Butyricimonas faecalis: one gene and its partner. The protein of the gene in region 1 interacts with the protein of each later gene in a pairwise test. Links are inferred from orthologs where the notes say so. Each region holds a gene or a part of one and is shown on either strand. Other genes may lie near its edges.

Evidence for each region.
Region 2: the proteins of recA (region 1) and dprA interact in binary tests that used the Bacillus subtilis proteins (3 or more experiments, as listed by UniProt). The link is inferred for Butyricimonas faecalis from one-to-one orthologs.

What each region holds. Positions count from the first base shown.
Region 1 is NZ_CP032819.1:730,391-741,826, forward strand. What follows is about bases 4,520-7,369. They hold recA (recombinase RecA), read left to right. Parts: upstream 4,520-5,358; coding sequence 5,359-6,381; downstream 6,382-7,369. Other genes in these bases: D8S85_RS03100 (DUF4491 family protein), read right to left, coding at 4,520-4,679; bcp (thioredoxin-dependent thiol peroxidase), read left to right, coding at 4,847-5,317; D8S85_RS03115 (S9 family peptidase), read left to right, coding at 6,415-7,369. Outside these bases: excinuclease ABC subunit UvrB, read left to right, coding at 1-251; D8S85_RS03075 (hypothetical protein), read right to left, coding at 579-1,097; D8S85_RS03080 (hypothetical protein), read right to left, coding at 1,094-1,549; D8S85_RS03085 (hypothetical protein), read left to right, coding at 1,723-2,112; D8S85_RS03090 (RNA-binding domain-containing protein), read left to right, coding at 2,304-3,638; D8S85_RS03095 (PaaI family thioesterase), read right to left, coding at 3,852-4,280; more of D8S85_RS03100, read right to left, coding at 4,350-4,519; more of D8S85_RS03115, read left to right, coding at 7,370-8,490; D8S85_RS03120 (S46 family peptidase), read right to left, coding at 8,563-10,722; D8S85_RS03125 (hypothetical protein), read right to left, coding at 10,730-11,287; D8S85_RS03130 (hypothetical protein), read right to left, coding at 11,298-11,436. UniProt on the Bacillus subtilis protein: Multifunctional protein involved in homologous recombination, DNA repair and competence.
Region 2 is NZ_CP032819.1:2,664,927-2,676,459, reverse strand. The notes cover bases 8,587-11,533. They hold dprA (DNA-processing protein DprA), read right to left. Parts: upstream 10,643-11,533; coding sequence 9,530-10,642; downstream 8,587-9,529. Other genes in these bases: aroB (3-dehydroquinate synthase), read left to right, coding at 10,801-11,533; gdhA (NADP-specific glutamate dehydrogenase), read right to left, coding at 8,587-9,336. Also shown: D8S85_RS11750 (SusC/RagA family TonB-linked outer membrane protein), read left to right, coding at 1-750; D8S85_RS11745 (RagB/SusD family nutrient uptake outer membrane protein), read left to right, coding at 771-2,243; D8S85_RS11740 (hypothetical protein), read left to right, coding at 2,261-3,172; D8S85_RS11735 (TlpA family protein disulfide reductase), read left to right, coding at 3,202-5,214; D8S85_RS11730 (TlpA disulfide reductase family protein), read left to right, coding at 5,201-6,376; D8S85_RS11725 (MATE family efflux transporter), read right to left, coding at 6,467-7,852; more of gdhA, read right to left, coding at 8,002-8,586. UniProt on the Bacillus subtilis protein: Protein that helps load RecA onto ssDNA during transformation. Binds cooperatively to circular ssDNA, is able to bridge different segments of DNA. Favors the loading of RecA onto SsbA- or SsbB-coated ssDNA and formation of RecA-DNA filaments.

The DNA of each region.
Region 1 (11,436 bases):
CTACCCAGATACGTAAAACCACGGAATCCGTGCTGAAAGAGACCTCCCGTGCTTACATCGAAGAAGAACACGTGAACATGGTTGCCGACCCCGTTACCGCTTACATGAGCAAACCGGAACTGGAAAAAATGCTGCAAAAAACAAAAGCGGCCATGCAAAAAGCCGCTAAAGAGATGGACTTTCTGGAAGCCGCCCGCCTTCGGGATGAAATGTTCAAATTGGAAGAAACCATTAAACGACTTCATTCCTAAAGACCTATTTTTTCAACACGAATAGTTGCCTGATAAGGGGGTGTTCGATCACGCCTAGAATACCATGGCGGTATTGCCAATGCATCAAACCCAGTTTCCAAACGACTATGAAACGAAGGCAACACGTCACTCATCTGCTTGTGTTGCCTTATCTCCCCCCACATACCTTCTGATTTCCCCTCGTCCTCCCACGTAAATTTTTATTACACAAAAATAGAGATTCACCAACAAAAATCATTACGGGTAGCGTATGACATTTCGTGCCAATCGCCATTGCATTGAACGATATCTCCACGGAGTGAAAAAGCTCCACCTCCTCTTCACTTCTCAAGGATTGTATCCAAGAAACGTTTCTATCATATCATGTATCTCAACTAATTGCCTTAACGGGAGATCTCGCAACAACTTCTCCCCGACCGCAATACTGCAAGCCTGTTTTATCTTACAGGCGGATTGCAATTCCTTAATTTCATTGATCTGGGCAGCATGATACTCCATCCATTTCTCGACAAAAGAAGTTTCCCCAGACAACTTCACCATCAATTCAATAAAGCGTGAAGCCAACACTCTCTCGTGCTTACCCATCAAAGGAGAATCGATATACCCTTGAAAAAACACGTTTGCCAACTTCATCCAGGGAAGTTTCAAATAATCCAAGAGTTGTTTTATTTCATCCATATCATATAGTAAACCTCTCAACAAATTTTCTTCATTTTCCTCCATCAACTTATGCCTCCGGCATCTTCTCACCACTTGTGATTTTATCAAATAATAATCTTTCAGTGACATACCTTGTTGCTTTCCCGACATCCCGTCAGAAAAAACACCTTCACTCCTTTCGTTCACGATCGCAATGCATTAAACTCATTATCTCGTAAAGCGATCAAAGCTTCAACTTCTTGCCGCTGTTCTTGATAGTGACGTGTTGTCCCCATGATTAACGCCTCTTTTTTAGCAAAGAATTTCATTCTCTTTATCAACTCTGTCATTAGATTGGATAAACGTTTCCGTTTCCCTTTTTCCTCTTCCAAAACAATATAGTGCATAAAACTACCGTACAGTACCGGTATACAAGCCTCCCATGGAAACTGCAATTCTCGCAACAAAGCCTCGACAATCCGCAAGTGCTTTTTCATAAAACCTAAAGCATCCTCTTCCTCCTGTCCAAAAAATGCCATCAAACGTTTCGCTTCTTCAACATAATAATCTTTCAATCGCTCAACGTCTTTTACCGTCAGATCAGCAAGTATATCCTTCAGCGGAGACGTAGAAGAATCACCTTTTTCAATACCATTCATAATGGAAAATTTAAAATTAAGATAGATAAAAATGGCTCTATCCTTACCATTTATGACAAACATATTCCTTCCTCATGACAATGAATTTATCATTGCCCGATGCGTTATTTTCTGTATATTTACACGGCCTTAACCGGCTAAGACTTTACAAACATACAAAATATTTCGCCATAATGTCACAAGAAATACAAAATATTTCGCCAATAAAACAAAGAATTTTGCAATTTATAGCAGAATTAGGAAGAAGTAAAAGGGAATTTTACTCATTAACCGGTATATCACGGGGGACTTTAGAAAGTAAAACTGGTATTACAGAAGACACGTTAACGAAACTTTTCACAGCATTCCCCGACCTGTCACCTATCTGGGTTTTTACCGGGAAAGGAGAAAAACTTCAATCTCAACAAAATGAAACATCTCCACTTTTTACAGTAAACGAAAATATTGAAGATAAACTTCTTAACATTATAGCTCAAAAAGACTCTGAAATAAAAGCACTTGCAGAAGAAATAGGAAAACTCAAACAAGAAATAATACAATTAAAAGAGCTCCTGCTAAAATAATTCTTGCGCATGATCTCATAATTCAGAGTATTCTAATTTTTCCTTCCATTTTTCCACATTAAAAGAGAAATGTTCCCTTATACAAAGTCCCCCTTCAACTTATATCATCTGATTAAAAAGAAAGAATAATTGACAACATTCCTTCTTGATAGTCAGTATTTTTAGTAATTTTGCAAAAAGGGAACAAATACATGAATGAAAATCAAAATATAGAGTGGAAAGAGAATTGGCGTGACGAGTACCTAAAATGGATATGCGGCTTTACTAATGCCATAGGCGGTAGGCTATATATAGGTATGGACGATCAGGGTAAAATAGTAGGAGTAACTGATGCTAAAAAGTTACTAGAAGATATTCCTAACAAAGTTCGCAATATACTAGGGATTATAGTTGATGTAAATCTGTTAGAAGAAAATGGATTAGAATATATTGAAATCATTGTACCACCTTATCCTAATCCCATAAATTATAAAGGCCAGTACCACTACCGAAGTGGTAGTACAAAACAAGAGTTAAAAGGTGCTGCATTGAACCGATTTATCCTACAACGCACAGGAAAATACTGGGATGAATACCCCATAGAAAGGGCTAAAATAGAGGATTTATCCATTACTGCTTTAAACCGATTCCGTAAGGAAGCTGCAAGAAGTGGACGTGTAGATCCAGATGTATTGAATGATACTACCGAAAAATTACTTTACGACTTACGCTTAATCGATGAAGAAACAAGACAACTAAATCGTGCAGCAGTATTACTGTTTCATTCCGATCCAGAAAGATTTATACATGGTGCATATATAAAGATAGGTTTCTTTAAAGATGACAAAGGGAATTTGGCTTTTCAAGACGAAGTCCACGGCTCCTTAATGGAACAGATAGACAAAGCAATGGACTTGATAAAAACCAAATACTTAATATATAGTATTTCATACGAAGGAATTTCTAGACGTGAAACTCCACAATTCCCACTTGAAGCATTACGAGAATCATTACTAAATTGTATCGCACATAAGGATTATGCTGATGCAACACCCACGCAAATAAGTGTATTTCCTAACCATATTACTTTTTGGAACGCAGGACGTTTACCAGAGGACTGGACCATCAAACGACTTTTTGAAAATCATCCATCCCGTCCATATAACCAAACTATTGCAAATACTCTTTTCAGAAGCGGAGATATTGAAAGTTGGGGACGCGGTTATAAACGTATTTTGGAAGCGACCAATACTTATAAATTACTCCCACCTAAATTAGAAATGATCAGTGGCTTAATGATTACTTATTATACAGACGTACGTTCGCAATTATTAGCACAAGAAGTAGATGAAAGATATATTCCCGTTATTGAATATGTAGTAAAAAATGGAAGTATAACGAATTCGGATTTACAAAATATTTTAGGAGTAAGTAAAGCTACAGCCTCACGTATACTCCAACAATTAACAGATTGGTTGGATATGCAGGGAACAACAGGAAAAGGTACTTATTATACTGTAAAGGGCTCACAATGGGCTCATAAATGAACTAATTTCACAAGACAATCCCATCAGTTAATTGTATTTCAATACATTCCAAAATTCAAAAAGGGCTCACAATGGGCTCATGAAAATTATCCTATTCTTAATTCCGTTGGATATAGAAACAACTATACATCCAAAAGGGAAGTCTCCTTAACGTTGACTCCCCACAAGAACCGGATAGATATATTGATTACTTGAAACAACAATCCAACTTTATCACTTCCCATCTGATGATTTAGGTAGCACCACATTCGTAATCCGCCCCACGGAAGCCAAATTCCCGAATTCATCCGTCACGTTGACAGCTACCACGTGCGTACGATGGCCTTTATGAATGAATTCCGCACGACCGATCACGTATTTTCCTTGTGCTTTTCGAACATGATTGGCATTAATCTCAATTCCAAACACGTGATTCTCTTCCAAATTCTCCCCGATGTAAGTCAACCCGCTTCCCACGGTTTCCACTAACGCCATAATTGCTCCACCATGCAACAAATTTCCGGGACGCATTGTCCGTTCGTCAATAGGCATTTTTGCCTCCAACCAATTTTCCCCGACACCGGTAAATTCAATACCCAAACTCGCCATTAACGTTCCCCGACTCTCCCGGTTCATTCGTTCTATTATTGCTGAACTATCCATGTTAATTTATTGATTTATGATTTCCGATTTATGATTTTTCTCCCACACAAAGCTTTTTTATGCTAAACTCTACATTTTAAATTTTACATTCTTTTTATTCTGTTTCTTCGGGTTGGCGGGAAACCACCCTTTACGCACTCGCTCTTTCTGCTCGAAAATCTCCTTGATCGTCCAGAAAGAAGAAAAGGAAAACACGCCCAGTAAGGAAGACCATAGCACGTTCGTCACCCACAAAGCTGCCACGGTTCCAATGATTCCCAAAACAAGGAAAATCCACCAGCAACCCGTCCCCCAGTAATATTCCGCTTTGATCACCACGGGATGAAATAATCCGATTATCAGAAACGTGCAAATCCCGATAATCAGTCCTGTCAAATTATACGTTTCAATAAGTTCCATAGACTATTTTTAGATTGATGCAAATGTACAAATATTCCAAAACTCTATTTCATTTCACCAAAATATTCCTACTTTTGTACATAGACTACGGGAAAAGAAGTAAACAAGTTATATCAAATCATAAATTGTTTATATTCCTTATCGTAAATCACTAATTATAAATGAATATGGCATCATTAAAAGAAGGAGATAAAGCCCCTTGCTTCGAGGGTATAAATCAGGACGGGAAAAAAATCACGCTGGATGATTTTAAAGGTAAAAAATTAATCCTCTATTTTTACCCGAAAGATAACACGTCGGGATGCACGGCTGAAGCATGTAGTCTGAATGACGGTTATTCTTCCCTCACGGAGAAAGGGTTTGAAGTGGTTGGTGTCAGCCCCGATTCGGCAAATTCACATTTGAAATTTATCGCCAAATATAACCTGGCATTTAACCTGATTGCCGATACCGAGAAAAAGATACTGGAAGCATACGGTGTGTGGGCTGAAAAAAAATTATACGGGAGGACTTACATGGGAGTCGTGCGTACCACTTTTGTGATTGACGAAAACGGTATCATTGAAAAAGTGATCGCGAAGGTAAACACGAAGGATCACGCGAAACAAATCCTCGAACAATTAAAAATGGAAAATTGACAATCTAAAATCGTAAATCATAAATCTAAAATAAATTAATTATGGCAAACACAGAAACCAATCAAGACAAGTTAAAAGCACTTCAACTTACCCTTGACAAAATTGAAAAGAATTTCGGTAAGGGGAGTGTCATGAAACTTGGAGATAATGTCGTGGAAGATGTTGCGGTCATCCCTTCCGGCTCTATCGGATTAGACAGGGCGTTAGGCGTGGGAGGATACCCGAAAGGCCGTGTCATTGAAATATTCGGTCCCGAATCTTCCGGTAAAACTACCCTGGCAATTCATGCCATTGCCGAGGCCCAGAAACAAGGCGGTATCGCCGCTATCATTGACGCGGAGCACGCTTTCGACCGCTCGTATGCCGAGAAACTGGGTGTTGACGTGAATAACTTATTTATATCACAACCGGATAATGGGGAACAAGCCCTCGAAATTGCAGAGCAACTCATCCGCTCTGCCGCTATTGATATCATCGTGATCGACTCCGTGGCAGCCCTTACGCCCAAAGCCGAGATCGAGGGAGACATGGGTGATAGCGTGATGGGATTACAAGCCCGCTTGATGTCACAAGCTCTACGTAAATTGACAGGAACGATCAGTAAAACCAATACCTGCTGTATTTTCATCAACCAGTTGCGCGATAAAATCGGTGTCATGTTCGGTAACCCCGAAACCACCACGGGTGGTAACGCCTTGAAATTTTACGCGTCCGTACGTCTGGATATCCGTCGCGTGGGACAAATCAAAGACGGAGAGGAGATTTACGGTAACCACACCCGCGTGAAGGTGGTGAAAAACAAAGTTGCCCCTCCATTCAAGAAAGCCGAATTCGACATCATGTACGGGGAAGGAATTTCCCGCTCCGGAGAAATTGTTGACTTGGGCGTTGAATACAACGTGATCAAGAAGAGCGGTAGCTGGTTCTCTTACGGGGAAAGTAAACTGGGACAAGGACGGGAAACCGTGAAACAATTGGTTATGGATAACCCGGAGTTAGCAGAAGAGCTTACCCAAAAGATCGTGGAAGCCATGGAAAATGGCGTACAACCGACAACAAAATAAGAAAATCGTGTAATAAAAACAGCTAAAATTACAATGAAGAATTATTTATGTTCTGCATTCATCTTGTTGGCAATGGTGTCGTGTGACAGCAAGAAAGAAGCAGTAAAACCAAGTTATAAAACACCGGATATGAAACTAGCATCCGACGTGATGACTCCCGAGGTGTTATGGTCATTTGGTAGAATCGGTGGCGTAAGTGTATCCCCCGATCAGAAAACACTCTTGTATGACGTGACTTATTTCAACAAGGAAGAAGATCGCTCGTACAGTGATATCTACGTGATGAACTTAGCCGACGGGAAATCCAAACAATTAACAGACACGGATTACAAAGAATTCGGAGAGACCTGGACTTCCGATGGTAAAATCGCTTTCATGTCCAGCAAATCCGGTTCCGTACAATTATGGGAGATGAATGCCGATGGTAGCGGGCTTACCCAGTTAACCAATGTTGAAGGTGGCATCGGGGGATTTATTTTCTCTCCGGACAAGTCCAAACTTCTTTTCCTGAAAGACGTGAAATTAGAACAAGATGTTCATGATTTACACCCCGATCTTCCGAAGGCAAATGCCCGTTTGATTGATGGCCAAGTTTACCGTCATTGGAATGACTGGGTGGAAGCTTACACGCATCCTTTCGTGGCTGACTATATCCCCGGACAAATGGTAACCACGGGAAAAGACATCATGGAAGGTGAAAAATGGGAATCTCCCGTTCGGCCTTGGGGTGGAACCGAACAACTCGTTTGGACGAAAGACGGCAAGGGGGTAATCTACATGGCCCGTAAAAAAGAAGGCATTGCTTACATGAGTTCCACGAACACGGATCTATACCTGTACGATTTGAATTCCGGTAAAACCACGAATCTCACGGAAGGGATGATGGGATACGACCAAAACCAGGTGATCTCTCCCAACGGGGAACTCATGGCATGGGAAAGCATGGAACGTGACGGTTACGAAGCCGACAAAATCCGTCTGTTCGTGATGAATTTGAAAACCGGAGAGAAAAAAGAGTACACGAAAGATTTCGATCAAAATGTCGGAGGCCTGGCTTGGGCAGATGATAATACGATCTATTTTATCTCGGATTATCACGCCACGGATGAAATTTACAAGTTGACCTTAAATGACGGGAAGATCGAGAAACTCACGGAAGGTGTACACAACTACACGTCTGTTACCCCTGTAAACGATTATCTGATCGCCACGAAAGTATCCATGAGCAAACCCGCCGAAATCTACAAAGTAGACCCCACCACGGGCAAAGACACGGAATTATCTTTCGTGAACAAAGGAATTTTGGATCAATTAACCATGGGTAAGGTTGAATCCCGCTGGATCAAGACCACGGATAACAAGCAGATGTTAACGTGGGTTATTTATCCTCCTCATTTCGACCCGAACAAAAAATACCCGGCAATTCTGTATTGCGAGGGAGGCCCGCAAAGTACCGTGAGCCAGTTCTGGAGTTATCGCTGGAATTTCCAAATGATGGCTGCCAACGGTTACATCATCGTTGCCCCGAATCGTCGCGGTCTACCGGGATTCGGACAGGAGTGGAATGAACAAATCAGTGGAGACTACCCCGGACAAAATATCAAGGACTACCTCTCTGCTATCGACGAGGTGAAGCAGGAACCTTATATCGATGAAAACCGTTTGGGTTGCGTGGGAGCTTCTTATGGCGGTTTCTCCGTGTATTTCCTTGCCGGACATCATGACAAACGCTTCAAAGCATTCATCGCCCATTGCGGAATTTTTAACATGGAGATGCAGTACTACAACACCGAAGAGATGTGGTTCGCCAATTGGGATATGGGTGGTGCCCCGTGGGAAAAGAACAACAAGGTGGCTCAACGCACGTTTGACAATTCCCCGCACAAATTTGTCGGAGAATGGGATACCCCTATTCTGGTTATCCACGGACAGAAAGATTTCCGTATCGATGCTTCTCAAGGCATGGGAGCTTTCAATGCCGCCCGTATGCGTGGCATCCCGGCACAGTACTTATACTTCCCGGAAGAATGTCACTGGGTGCTCGGCTGCCAGAACGGGATCTTGTGGCAACGTACTTTCGCTGCTTGGTTGGATAAGTGGTTGAAGTAAAGCAAGAGAACGATATACAAAAAAAAACGGTCAAAAAATTTTGACCGTTTTTTTATATCAAACACTTTTATTCTAAGCTACAATCTTCATTTCTTGAATTAAATTATGAGCTCGCGCAAACTTATCAATAATAAATAACACATAACGAATATCCAAACTGATACAACGTTGTAAGTTTTCTTCAAAATTCAAATCCCCAGACATAGCTTCATAATTCCCATCAAAAGCAACACCTACTAGTTCTCCATCGCCATTTATAACGGGAGAACCGGAATTTCCACCAGTAATATCATTATTGGTAATAAAGCAAACATTTATATTCTCTTTTCCATAAGGAGCGAAATCCTTAGCCAAATACAAATCTTTCAATTTGTCAGGTACTTCGTATTCACCATCCAGAGAGTTCTCCTTCTCAAAGACACCACTTAATGTTGTATAATAATCATAATACACCCCATCCCGCGGAACGTAACCGCACACTTTACCATAAGTTAAACGAATCGTAAAATTAGCATCGGGAGCCCACATTTTTTCCGAATGTTGAAGCAACATACCTTTTACAAGTAGACGAGATCCTTTAGAAATCATTTCATAAGAATCGGAAGGTACCGCTGCCAATTTATCAAAAAGGGCACTTAAGGAAATGGCAATTCTATAACATAGGTCATTCTCTAATTTTATTGCATCCGGATGTTCGATGAATTTATTGAATTTTACTTCATCCATGAACATGGAATTTTTTTTCAAATCCTGACCAAAACGTTCGAAGTTTCCTTTATACTTTTGATTGATCCATTCAATAATATCAGGGTACATCGCTGGTTCGACTTCTGTTGCATACAATTTTAACATGCTAGCAGTTAGATTTGCATCTACATCGCCATTAAAATCATTGAAAAAATCATGCGAAGCTTCCTTTAAAGTAGAAAGAGTTTTTGCATATTTCTTATCTCGGCGAGGAGTATTGCAAAGTTCCGCCAAAAGATCGCTGGCACGATAAGCAAATGCAGTAGCCTCTCCCCCTTGCAACAAGGCATTAATTGCATACTGTTGTACCCTGGAAAAATCTTTCGTTTTTTCTATTCCCATCCGAATCCAATCAAGCACATGACCATATAGAGCTTCTCTCTGGGGGTCAGCATGAACCCATTCTGTAAAATCTTTTTCAAGTTGTTCTTTTTCGTGAATCAATTGCAATTTTTCTACCGCTTTATTTTGGGCATCGACATATTTCCATGCATTAGCACTCGTTGCATATTTCGCTGCATACTGAATTTTTGTTTTAGGGTCCTTATCCATTCCCTCTTTCATGATACGCAGTTTTTCTTTTCCTACATTGTACACAACAGCGTTATCATCCATTACAGATCTCAATCCATAGCTAGTCAAAAAGCGATTAGTCATTCCCGGAAAACCCAAAATCATTGTAAAATCATTTTTTTGCACTCCTTTCAAAGAAATTGGAAGAGAATGCTTGGGTCTCAATGGAATATTTTTTGGAGAATAGGATGCCGGTTCCCCTTCTGGATTCGTATAAATACGAAACATGGAGAAATCTCCCGTATGACGAGGCCACACCCAATTATCAGATTCTCCTCCAAATTTTCCGATACTTTGAGGTGGTACTCCAACTAGACGAACATCACGATAAATTTTATATACAAATAAAAAGAACTGATTCCCATTGAACATACTCTGCACTTGGGCAGATAGATTCGTGCCCCGAGTTACTTGTTCTACAATTTGTTGTTGTATGGATTCTATGGTTTGTCCTCGCTCTTTTTCACTCATATTATCATTTAAATAACGGTTTACAAGTTCAGAGACATCTTCAATTCCTTCCAAAATAGAAGCTGTCAATCCAGGGTTCGTTAATTCTTCTTGAAAATTGCGAGCCCAAAAACCATCGTTCAAATAATTGTGTTCTAAGGTCGAATGTTTTTGGACATAAGGTAATCCACAATGGTGATTCGTGAGCATTAATCCTTGCTCCGAAATTATCTCTCCCGTACAAAAACATTGAAAAGGTTGCTCTTCGGTACCCAATCCAACAATAGCATCTTTCAAGCTCGAATGGTTTATCGAATAAATATCTTCTGCCGATAATTTACATCCCATATCTTGCATGGTTGCAATATTTTTATTCAACAGAGATAACAGCCATTTCCCCTCGTCTGCTCGAACAATAAGAACAGAAAATAGAAATAACAACACAATAAAACTTTTTTTCATACGCTCTTTACTTTACAATAATGGTAAAAATATCTCTCAATTCTCGCTCGTAGCCTGGCCCTTTAAAGTGAAGCGAAATTTTATAATGCCCTTCTGGAATATCATGACGACAAGGAACGGTCAACATACCATTACTTCTCACGGTTAAGTGCTGCAACATTTTATCAGCATTTCCATCATCGGAAATCACATCCGTTATCGTCACGATAATCGGATTCGTGCCTTCCACCCCTTGTATGGCAGTACTTACCCAAGGAATATCCAATCTATCACGATCATAGTCAGGTCCCTTCACCAATATTGTTTCATAAATATTTTGAGAATACAAAAACTCCCGCCATTGTTCTTTCGTGTAGTACTTATACGCCCAATCATTCCACTCTCCATCATAATATTGCGTCCAAATAGGATTAGGAGCCTCCACGGAGGCCGTGTCTAAATTCATCTTCACAACCATGCTATCCGGCAAATAGCCAGCATCTTCTATAAAAAGATACCCTTCCGGTATGTCATGACAGGATAACAACACGCATACTGTCATAATACAATATATTATTCCTTTCATTTTTTTATTTTTATAAAGTCCATCCTAATTTATAGTTATAATTCAATGCATGCACAACTCCGTTCAAAGGTTGTATATCCGGAGAAGACAATGGTATCTGCCAGTCATTTCTCAATGACCACAAACTCATGGACACCGGCCCGGCATCG
Region 2 (11,533 bases), 1.9 Mb from region 1 along the record:
ACAAGTAAGGTAAAAAATACAATTCGGAATAATCAACGGGAAAATACCCGGGATGACTATTTTAACGGAACCGCAATTGTCAGTGGTGAAAAGTACGGAACTTTTTATGGGTTTGCATTTAACGGATTGGATGCGACGAACGGAAGACCGACATTCAAGAATATGGATATAGATATTACGGAGAATGATTTGGATTATCTGGTAAAAATCGGTTGTTTGGAGCCGGATATCTCCGGAGGTCTTAATACCTCGTTAAGGTACAAGCGATTGCATTTGCGAGCCAGTTTTGCCATGTCGTTCGGGGCACAGACCTTTCTTCCGGATTTCTTTGCCACGGCAGGAGCGCCTAGACCGGAACAAAATGCACCCCGCTACTTGTTTAAACGTTGGCGTAAACCGGGAGACGAAAAGATCACGAATATTCCTTCTATCCCTGCCGGGAATCCGAATGAAATGAGCATTCAGTTGCCCGTTGAAGGGTATGTTGCCATGAGTCCTTATGCGATGTATAACCAATCTGATTTGAGGGTGGCAGACACTGATTTTATCCGGTGCAGGCAGATTTCTTTGCAATACGATTTACCTGATGCTTGGGTAAATAAGATTGGGGTCAGACGGGCATCCGTGAACGCCAGTCTATCCAATCCTTTCTTTATTGCTTTTGACAAAGCATGGGAAGGGCGTGACCCTGAAACGGCGAATTGGCCGGCACGTCGAACAGTTTCGTGCTCGTTGACTCTTAATTTTTAGTTGAACGGATAATTGTTAACATGATGAAAAACAAGATATTTATTTTAGGAGCTATCCTGGGATCGTTTATGCTGGGTTCTTGTAGTGATTTTTTGAAAGAAGAATCCCAAAGTGAAGTAATCCCGAAAACAGCATCTGACTTTTCGGAATTATTGTTGGGTACGGGGTATCCTGATGAGTCGACCCCGAGCTTTTCTTTCTTATCTTTGATGGATGATGATTGTGCTCATTTTTTGACTTATACAAGTCAGTGGGATCCGGAAGGGACCGTGGAAACGGCAAATGCTATCACCCAGTTCCCGATCTATTCATGGCAGCCGACTCTTGCCGATTATGATGGCTACGATAGTGAAATCAATACAACGGCAAGTTCTACCACGTACGCTCAATTCTATTCAAAGATATTGGGATGTAACGCCGTGCTGGATTATATTGATGAGGCCATAGGAACACAGGAAGATCGGGATCGGGTGAAGGCTGAAGCTCTTGCTGTGAGGGCGTTATTGTATTTCCAGCTGGTTAATATTTATGGGGAACCCTATAACCATAATAAGGACGCTTTAGGAGTTCCGGTTCGTCTGATTTCCGATTTGACGGAAAAGAACATAGAACGTTCCACGGTGGGATATATTTATGAAGAAGTGATTCTGAAAGATTTGTTGGAAGCCGCCCGTTTACTGGATCCCCTTCCGATTATGCGTAAGAATTTCCGGATCAATCAACCGGCTATTCATATCCTGCTTTCCCGGGTTTATCTGTACATGGAGAATTATAAAGAGTGTATTGCCGAGGTTGAGAAAGCAGAAAAACAAGGAATTGAATTGTTGAATATGGTAAATAACCTGGATGCTATCTTGACGGATAACGGTTATGCCACGATTTCTTACAATAACCCGGAGATCGAATGGATTTTCGGACCGACTGCGGTTGCAAGTCACTGGGAATATCTACCGGGAACAGCGCCTGCTTTCCGGGTTTTATGGGATCAGGAGAATGACCAACGTTTTTTGGCTTATGCACTCAAAACTGCGGATGAGGCAAATACTGTATACCTGAAAAAGCCAACGGGGAGTTCGGAATTAGGACAATCTATCCGTTCGGCAGAAGCCTTTTTGAACCGGATGGAAGCTTATGCCCTTTCCGGAGAGGAGGGCTTGGCGTTGGCCGAATTGAATGCATTCCGGAAGACCCGCATCATCGGTTACACGGATGTAACCCTGAGTGGTCAGTCCCTTTTAGATGAAATCCGGTTGGAACGTCGAAAAGAACTTTGTTTTGAAGGCCATCGCTGGTTCGATTTACGTCGTCAGGGAATGCCGGAAATCAAACACGCGTATAAGGCTGAAAAAGGAGGAGCGGTATATGAATATGTGCTGCAACAAGGCGATCCCATGTATACTATACCGTTTCCTAATAGTGTCGTATTACAAAACAGGGCTCTTATCCAGAATCCGTCACGGGAGATGAGTGCGAGACAAGGTGAGATTCAATAAACGTAAAATAGAAGATCATGAAAAAGATATTATTAGCTATAACTTGCCTGTGGGCTGCATGTATTTCTTGCAGCGATGACACGAAAATCGGTGCACCGGACGAAATATTGCCAGATTACGTACTGCCGCAGGGAGACGCTTCGGAGGAGGCAAACAATCGGATTCAGCAAATATTCGATACCTACACGTCTTACGTGCTTTATAATTACACGGAAAAAGATGCTTTTTGGACGCAGGCATCGGCAGGCGGTAGTGCGCAAACCTATCGGGTGACCATGGGAGAAACCCGCTATGTCGATGCCATGCTTGATTATATTCAGGATATTTGGCTCCAGTTTTTTCCGGAAGAGTTTTTGAAAAAAGGAGGAATGCCCTACCGGGTCTTTTTGGCCGATTCAATCTATTGGGATCGCGGTTGGGGTAAAATTCAATATAATTATCGCGTAAATGGTAATGCGCTTATTATTGGAGGCATGAATGCAAATTTGACTACGATGGATGCCGCAACCAAAAAAGCAAGGAAAAACGAACTATTGGGGGCGACATGGGATTACTACATCGCTCAAGGATTATTGGATGTTCCGGAAGAATTCTATGAAGATACGGATTACGAGACTGTTCCTGCCCTCCCTTCTGCCGGGGCTGAAGCGTTGGAGGCTTACCGGAAAAGAGGATTCCTGCCTTCATCCTATTATAATGGAATACCGGGAGAATGGTTCTGGGGAAGTTATGCATGGACTCGAGCCAAGGAGAATGACTTAAAATCTTTTTTATATAACCTGCGGGAAAAGACGGATGAGGAAGTTGCTTGGTTCCTGAATAACCCGGAATACGAATTAATCCAGAAAAAATGGAATATTTTAATTGATTACTATAAGAAAGAATTTGGTATTGATCTTCGAAAAATGGGTAATACCACCTTTGAATAAATCACTGTAAAAATAATTGTTTGTAGCGTATGAAAAAGAAACTTGTTTATGTCCTTTTTGCTTGCCTGGCCATGGTTAACATGGCTTTGGGCCAGCAAAAGGAGTCTCGTTTGACTTTAAATCCGGAAGTACCCGTGGCCGGTCAGAGTTTGGAATTGACGTATAATCCGAAAGGAGGACCATTAGAAGGTAAGTCCGATTTGGTCGGGATCATTTATATGTATAATTTTTATCACTGGGAGATGGGTGATGTGCAATTAAAACAGGAAGGAGAGCTTTGGAAAGGAACTTTCGAGATGCCGGAAAATTGTGCTTTTATCGCTTTTAAATTCCAGTCCACGTTTACCTTGCAACCGGATTCAACGGATAATAATAACGATAACGGGTTTATGTTTATCCCCCAAAATAGTGCGGGAGATTATTTACCGGGTAGATACCTTGCTTGGGGCGTGTTCCGGATGCCTTCGCTGGGATCGGAAACCGGGAATTATTTCTCTGGGAACTACAAGGAGATTTCTGATGAGGCTGCAATGATGTGGACAGATCAAGAGGCAAAACATTATCCTCAATATGGTCGACGCTTCTTCGGAACAATGAAATCTGTTTTGAAAAAAATGTATGGTGATAACAGCCGTCCCGGAATAGCACACTTGTTGAAAGTCATGGAAAACCAACCGGATTTGACCGAGAATGAATACGAGGAAATCAGTAATACTTACCGGTTTGACTTGAAAAATAAAGCAAAGGCGGATAGCGTGGATCAAGTGATACTTAAGTTGTTCCCTTATGGTGGAGTGGCCCGTTTTAACCGTTCATTTGAGTTGGATCGCCTATCTGGGGAGGAATACTTTGCGGCTGCCGACCGATTTAGAAAAGATTTCCCGATCGAGGCATGGAGAAAGAATCCGAATCCCCGGGGATTCGTGTATAACAATTTTTACAGAGAATTGGCCACGAGGTATTATAAATCGGGAAATTACAAGAAATTGGAAGAAATATTACCCGAGATGGATATGGTAATGATTAATGATGTCTTCCGAAAGAGTGTCGAGTTTGCTATTCGGAAAACACCCACGCCACCGGAAACTTATGTCGAGATTGCCAGAAAATTCATCGACCAGATGATTGCTAAGGTGGGGGATGGATCCTATAGTCAAACGATTACCGCTTCTCCCCGTCAAGCGGAAGAACTCGCTCGCTTGTGGTTGAATTATTATATTGGCGTGTATGCCCAGGTGGCCGAGAAATGTGGTCGTTATCAGGAAGTTGTGGATGTAATGAATTTGATAGACGAAGATCAACGGTATGCCTCTTATCCGGCAGGAAACGAAGCATATATCGCGAGTCTGGAAAAGTTGGGTCGTAATGATGAAGCCTTCGATGCCATGAAAGGCATTGCTAGTGCAGGACAGATGACCCCCGTGATTTATGATAAATTGCGAGAACAGTATGCCGCATTAAAAGATAAACCGGCCACTTTTGAAGCATGGATTGCTTCCCTAAAACCTAAACATGTAATTGAAAAAATAAAAAAGCAACTCCGGGCTGAAATGATCGATGTGCCCTTTGAACCTTTTGTTCTGGAATCACATTCGGGAGGTAAAGTAAAATCTGCTCGTTTCAAAAAAGATGAAATTGTGGTCATTGACTTCTGGGCCTTGTGGTGTGCACCTTGTATTGCAGCGTTGGATGGGATGCAAATGGCCGTGGATCTTTATGCGAATGATCCGACCGTGAAATTCTATTTCGTGATCACGCAGGATGAACCGAGAAAAGAAAAAATTGATGCATTATGGGAAAAGAATAATTTCCGGAATATGCAGGTGCTGTATGATGCGAATCCCAAAGGAAAAAATACCCGGAATGTCGTGTATAAATCCATGTTCCCGGGGACATCGGGTATTCCTCAAAAAGCCATCCTCAAAAATGGGCGTATCCGTTATCGTGCGGAAGGATACGGTGGAAGTCCCAGTGGTCTGATGGATGAGATTTCTTATGTTATCGAAATTCTTAAAGAGGAGGGAAATCATGTTGAGAAATAATCTAATCGTCCTGTTGCTCGCAGCAGCGGGACTTTTTTCTTCCTGTGAGGAAGGAAATCACTACTCGCTTACCGGGAATTTGCCTGCTCGTTATGATGGATGTCTGGTGAAGCTCACGCCTGCCACATTCTATTTTTCTAAAGAGAAAACCTGTCCCGTGGATAGCATCAAAATACAGGATGGCAAATTTCGGTTTGATGGAACGGTACAAAAACCGACAGTCTACGTGGTGACAATTGATGACGTTGACTATCAGATCCCGGATATGGGTTCTATGACCGTGGTGATTGAACCCGGAGATATTACAATGGTTTATGACACACTGGGAATCATCGTCTCCGGGACCCCTGTAAACGAACGTTACATGGCAACCATAGGAGAGGCAAAACGAGAAACAGTGCGTCAACGTCAGCTTTTATGGCAGGAACGGGATAGCGTGAAACGTTTACCGGGGAGCGTGGAAAATGAAGTGGATACTTACTATAACCAGAAAAGTAGTACGATTTTCAAAGAAAATATCATTCCGGCATCAGAAAACTTTATTCGGGAATACAGGGGTACCGAAATTGGGGAGTTCTTCTTCTTTCATTGTTGCGGGATGGATGCGTATAGTAAGGCATTTGTAGACAAAATTTACCCGACGATTCGTCCTGAAATACGGGAGCAATACGAGGCGTTAATCCGGGCTCGTCAAGAGAAACAGGATTATTTCATGTATTCGCAGAAAGCCACGAAAGTGGGAATGCCCTATCGGGAGGTTGTAGCCCGAACGCCAGAGGGGGAAGAGATTCGCTTATCGGATTATATTGGTAAGAAACAACTCGTCTTACTGGACTTCTGGGCATCTTGGTGTATTCCTTGCATTCAAGAGATTCCTTTGTTAAAGAAATTGCAGGAAAAATATGAACATCAAGGATTACAAATCGTGGGGGTATCCGTTGATTCTGACCGGGAAAAATGGGAAGGGGCTTTGGACAAGCATCACCCGGCAGGTATCCAGATTTCCGAACTGAAAGGTTGGGAAAGTACTTCCCGTGTTGATTACGGGGTACAAGCAATACCATTTACGGTTTTAATCGATACTTCCGGTAAAATTCATGCTCGTAATCCGCATGGTCCTCTTTTGGAAGAGATCATCGAGAAATATTTTTCCCGAAAATAGAAGTCATTTTTAATTGATTTAGGGTTATACCCCGAAAAACAATCTGTGTTTGAAAAGTTTTTCGGGATATAACCCTAAACATTTACCTTATTAGGCAAAAGTCGGTATTTCTTTGGGCCGGAATAACTTTTTCTGTATCACGTAATAGGCCACCAGGACGGCAGCACCGGTCACGATCCACGAAATAGGATAAATCACCATCAATGCATCGAAACTGGGCAATAACGGACAGACAAGATATATCCACAATAATCGTAAAACGCAGGTTCCGAATACGGTGAGAATAGCCGGTAGCATGGAATAGCCAAGTCCTCGGAGTGCTGCCCCGGCAATTTCATAAGAGCTCGCGATACATTGTGTCAGTAAGACAATATTCATGCGGAGCGCAGCGTAATGGAATACTTCCGGGCTGGACGTGAAGAAACTGATCGCGAAATGTTTCTGCCAGACAAATAGCACGTTCAGTAGCCCGCAACAGACAACGCTTAATAACATCGTCAGGCGGAAAATTTTTTTACAGCGCTCTATCTGTCCGGCCCCGTAATTCTGGCTGATAAAAGTTACCGCGGCCTGGCTGAAAGCGCTGACCACGAAATAGCAATAATACTCGTACGTGAGGGCCGCGGCAGAACCGGCAATGGCAGCGGAACCGAATCGGTTGACAGCAGCTTGTATGAAAATATTGGCAATCGAGAACACCATCCCCTGTATTCCCGCGGGAATTCCGATCTGAAGAACTTTCCGCAATTCGGGACGGGCAATTTGGAGATGCTTGATATCTAACTTGAAAGGCCCCTTCTCGTGCCGAAGAATGTATATGACCACCCCCGCGCTAAACATGTTGGCAATGACGGTACCGATGGCAACCCCCGCGACACTCATTTTGAAGACAATCACCAGTAACAGATTTAGCACCGTGTTGATCATCCCAGCCGCGACGAGGCAATAAAGAGGACGTTTCGTGTCACCCATACTACGAAGAATACTTGCCCCGAAATTGTATATCATGAAAAAAGGCATCCCGAGAAAGTAAATGCGGAGATACAGAACTGCCAGATCGATGACATCATCCGGGGTGTCCATGGCTTCCAGAATTGGTCGGGCGATGAGTAAACCCACCACGAGTAGCAGGCACCCGCTTACCAGGGCGATAACGGAAGTCGTGTGTACGGCACTCTTGATTCCTCGTTCATCCTTCTGCCCGATATAGTTGGCAATCACGACATTTGCCCCGACAGAAATCCCAACAAACAAGTTGATCATCAAGCTGATGACCGAAGCATTACTTCCCACGGCGGCTAGAGCTTGATCACTGGCGAATTTCCCAACAACAGCGACATCTACCGAGTTGAATAATTGTTGCAGAATACTGCTTGCCGCTAACGGTAGGGAAAACAACAGAATCTTGTTCAGCAAACTACCGTGCAGCATATCCATCCGGACCGCACTTTGTGATGATTTATTATGAGTTCCCATACTTTAATATTTTCATGACGCGAAAATATAGGAAACAACTTGACAATGACATATCCAGATTACTTTTTGTTTTATCAATTTTACAGATTCGGATATAAAAAATCCGCCCCGTTACCGAGGCGGATTCTTTATATAGACTTACTGTATGATTAGCAGTGTCCTTGAGCGCACATAGCTTCAGCAACTTTGATAAAGCCACCGATGTTAGCACCCTTAACGTAGTTGATCTTGTTACCCTCTTTACCGTATTTAACACAAGTATCGTGGATATCTTTCATGATCTGAGACAATTTAGCGTCTACTTCTTCAGCAGTCCAGCTATATCTCATTGAGTTTTGGCTCATTTCAAGACCAGAAACGGCAACACCACCGGCGTTAGCTGCTTTACCAGGAGCGAAAGTAATGTGCTCGTTCAAGTAGTTAACAGCCTCAGCAGTACAACCCATGTTAGAAGTTTCAACAACCATTTGGCAACCGTTAGCAACCAATTGTTTTGCATCTTCTTCGTTCAACTCGTTTTGGATAGCGCAAGGGAATGCGATGTCGCATTTTACTTCCCACGGTTTACGTTTCGGGAAGAATTTAGCACCGAATTTCTCAGCGTAAGGAGCTACAACGTCATTGTTGCTAGCACGCAATTCCAACATGTAGTCTACACCCTCTTGAGTTAAACCTTTCTCGTCATAGATATATCCGTCAGGACCAGAAATGGTAACCAATTTAGCTCCCAATTGAACTAATTTCTGAGCAGCACCCCAAGCCACGTTACCGAAACCAGAGATAGCTACAGTCTTACCGGCGATTTTCTCACCTTTCTCTGCCAACATGTGTTGTGCAAAGTATACGGTACCGTAACCGGTAGCTTCCGGACGTACTCTTGAACCACCGAATTCGCGGTTCTTTCCGGTTAATACACCGGTGAATTCGTTACGGATTCTCTTGTATTGTCCGAACAAGAAACCGATTTCACGAGCACCAACACCGATATCACCAGCAGGAACGTCAGTGTTCGGTCCGATATGTTTGCAAAGCTCAGTCATGAAGCTTTGGCAGAAACGCATAACTTCGTTATCTGATTTTCCTTTCGGGTTGAAGTCTGAACCTCCTTTACCACCACCCATCGGAAGAGTAGTCAAAGAGTTTTTGAATGTTTGCTCGAAACCTAAGAATTTCAAACCGCCAAGGGTTACTGACGGGTGGAAACGCAAACCTCCTTTGTACGGTCCAATAGCACTGTTGAATTGTACTCTATAACCGCGGTTGATTTGTACTTCACCTTTATCATCGATCCAGGGCACTCTGAACATGATTACTCTTTCAGGTTCTACCATCTTCTCAAGGATCTTGTTAGCCTTGTATTTCGGGTTTGCCTGATAAGTATCCCATACAGTTTCAATCACTTCTTGAACTGCCTGGTGGAATTCTGATTCACCTACGGTTCTAGCCTTTAAGGCATCCATGAATTCTTTAATCTCTGCTTTCATTTGAATATTGTTTAAGTAAAAACTTTAAAAAAACATTTTCATTTACTTGAATTATCAAAATTCGGTTCAAAGGTATGCTTTTGTTTATGATTCCAAAAATTTTTTGAGTTATTTTTTGGTAGGTGCAAACGTTATAATAGTTTAAAATTTCAATTACGATTCATGACGTGCTATAAATCTGTAATGAAACGTGTTAAATAAGCGTGTAACAATTACCGGGGAGCTGCATGGCCCGGCCTTCCAGTTCAAGTTTTAACAAAAGTACGGAGAGATCATGTACCGGGATGCGTGTAAGTTGATGTAACTGGTCGATATTTTGTTCTCCCGTTTTTCCCAAAATCTCCAGGAGCAATACTTCATGATTGGATTCGGAAAATAAATCCAGCGACATCTGCTGGGGGCCGGTGGAAAGGAGAGGCCAGTTGAGAATCCGGAGCATATCCTTGACATTTTCCACTAAGGCGGCAATATTTTGTTTGATCAACAGATTACACCCGCTGAAAGTCGGGTCTTCCGGTCTTCCGGGAATCGCCATCACGTCCCGGTTGTACGACAAGGCCTGCCGGGCAGTGGACATGGCTCCTCCTTTGACGGGTGATTCGGCAACAAGAGTCGCCTCGCTCATCCCCGCCACGATCCGATTGCGTTGAAGAAAATTGGTCGGCAAAACCTGCGCGCAAGTCGGGAACTCGGAAATTAAAGCGCCGCCTTGCTCCAGAATCTTTTCGGTCATACTTTTGTGTGAAGCAGGATAAACCATGTGCAGGCCATGTCCTAGAACGGCTTGTGCCTTTAACCCGTAATGCACGCATGCCGTGTGGGCGGCAATATCAATCCCGTAAGCCAGCCCGCTGATAATGTTTGGGTGATAGCCCGTGTCTGCCAGTTCGTGAAGCAACGTGTCGATCCGCTTCTTTCCCATCTCGGTTGCTTTACGAGTACCCACGATGGCAATATTCTTTGTGTCGTCCTCTTCAAGGCTCCCCTTATAAAATAGTACGAGAGGGGCATCCGCGCAATGCTTCAGAAGGCGAGGATAATTGGAGTCCTCGATCCCGCGTACATGAATGTGATATTTTTCCATGACCTTCAACTCTTGTTCTGCCATCTGTAACCAACGGGAGCGTTCGGGCTGGATATTTGTCAGGTTATTTTCCCGAAAAAGAGCTTCTATGTTTTGATCCGTCTCTTCGAAAAAACCGGAAATTCCACCACATTGTTGGAATAGAGAAGAAAAGAGAGCATTGTTAAGCCGAGGAGCCATCGTGATAGCAACCTTTGTCAGAATCGAGTTTTCATAATTCATATGTTGATGGTTAAAAGTGATTTTTGACAAAAGTAAATCTTAATAGTGTAAAAAACGAATGAAACGAGAAAAATGAATGTATAAACTTCACGGACCATTCTCGCCCCGTTTGGGCATCTGATCAAAATAATTTAATTTTGTACGGAAATACAGGATAAATGGAAAGTATTATTTTTACCACGGATGCTGGCATGGTCCTTGCTGAATTACTGGACGGAACCCAGCACGAGGATATATTTATCGTGGCAGATAAACATACCGTTCTCTTTTGCGATCGATTGTTCGAGAAGGTGGACTGGCTCCCCTCGCACGTGACCGTTCTGGATTGCGGGGAAGAGAATAAATCGGTGGAAAGCGTGAGCCGAATTTGGATGATGTTGAGTAAACAGGGGGCTAGGCGCTCTTCCATCCTCGTGTGCGTTGGAGGAGGTGTGGTGACCGACTTGGGAGGTTTCGCGGCTTCCACCTTCAAACGGGGGATGCGCTGCATAAATGTTCCCACGACACTGTTGGCGCAAGTCGATGCTTCCTTGGGCGGTAAAACCGGCTTCAACTTCAACGGTTTGAAAAACGAGATTGGTACCTTCTCCATTCCGGAAAAGGTAATTATCGATACCCGTTTTTTAAATCATTTACCCGTGCGGGAACGAATGTCCGGTTTCGCTGAAATGATCAAGCATGGTTTATTATCAAACCGGGAATACTTGATCCGGTTGTTGAACCTGGAACATCAGGAAACGACTCAGGAATACATGCTGGAACTGATTCGGCGTTCCGTGACAATAAAAAATGAAATCGTCACCCGGGATCCCAGGGAACAGGGGCTACGTAAGGTGTTGAATTTTGGGCACACGATCGGGCATGCCATCGAAAGTTTGTCTATCATGCAGG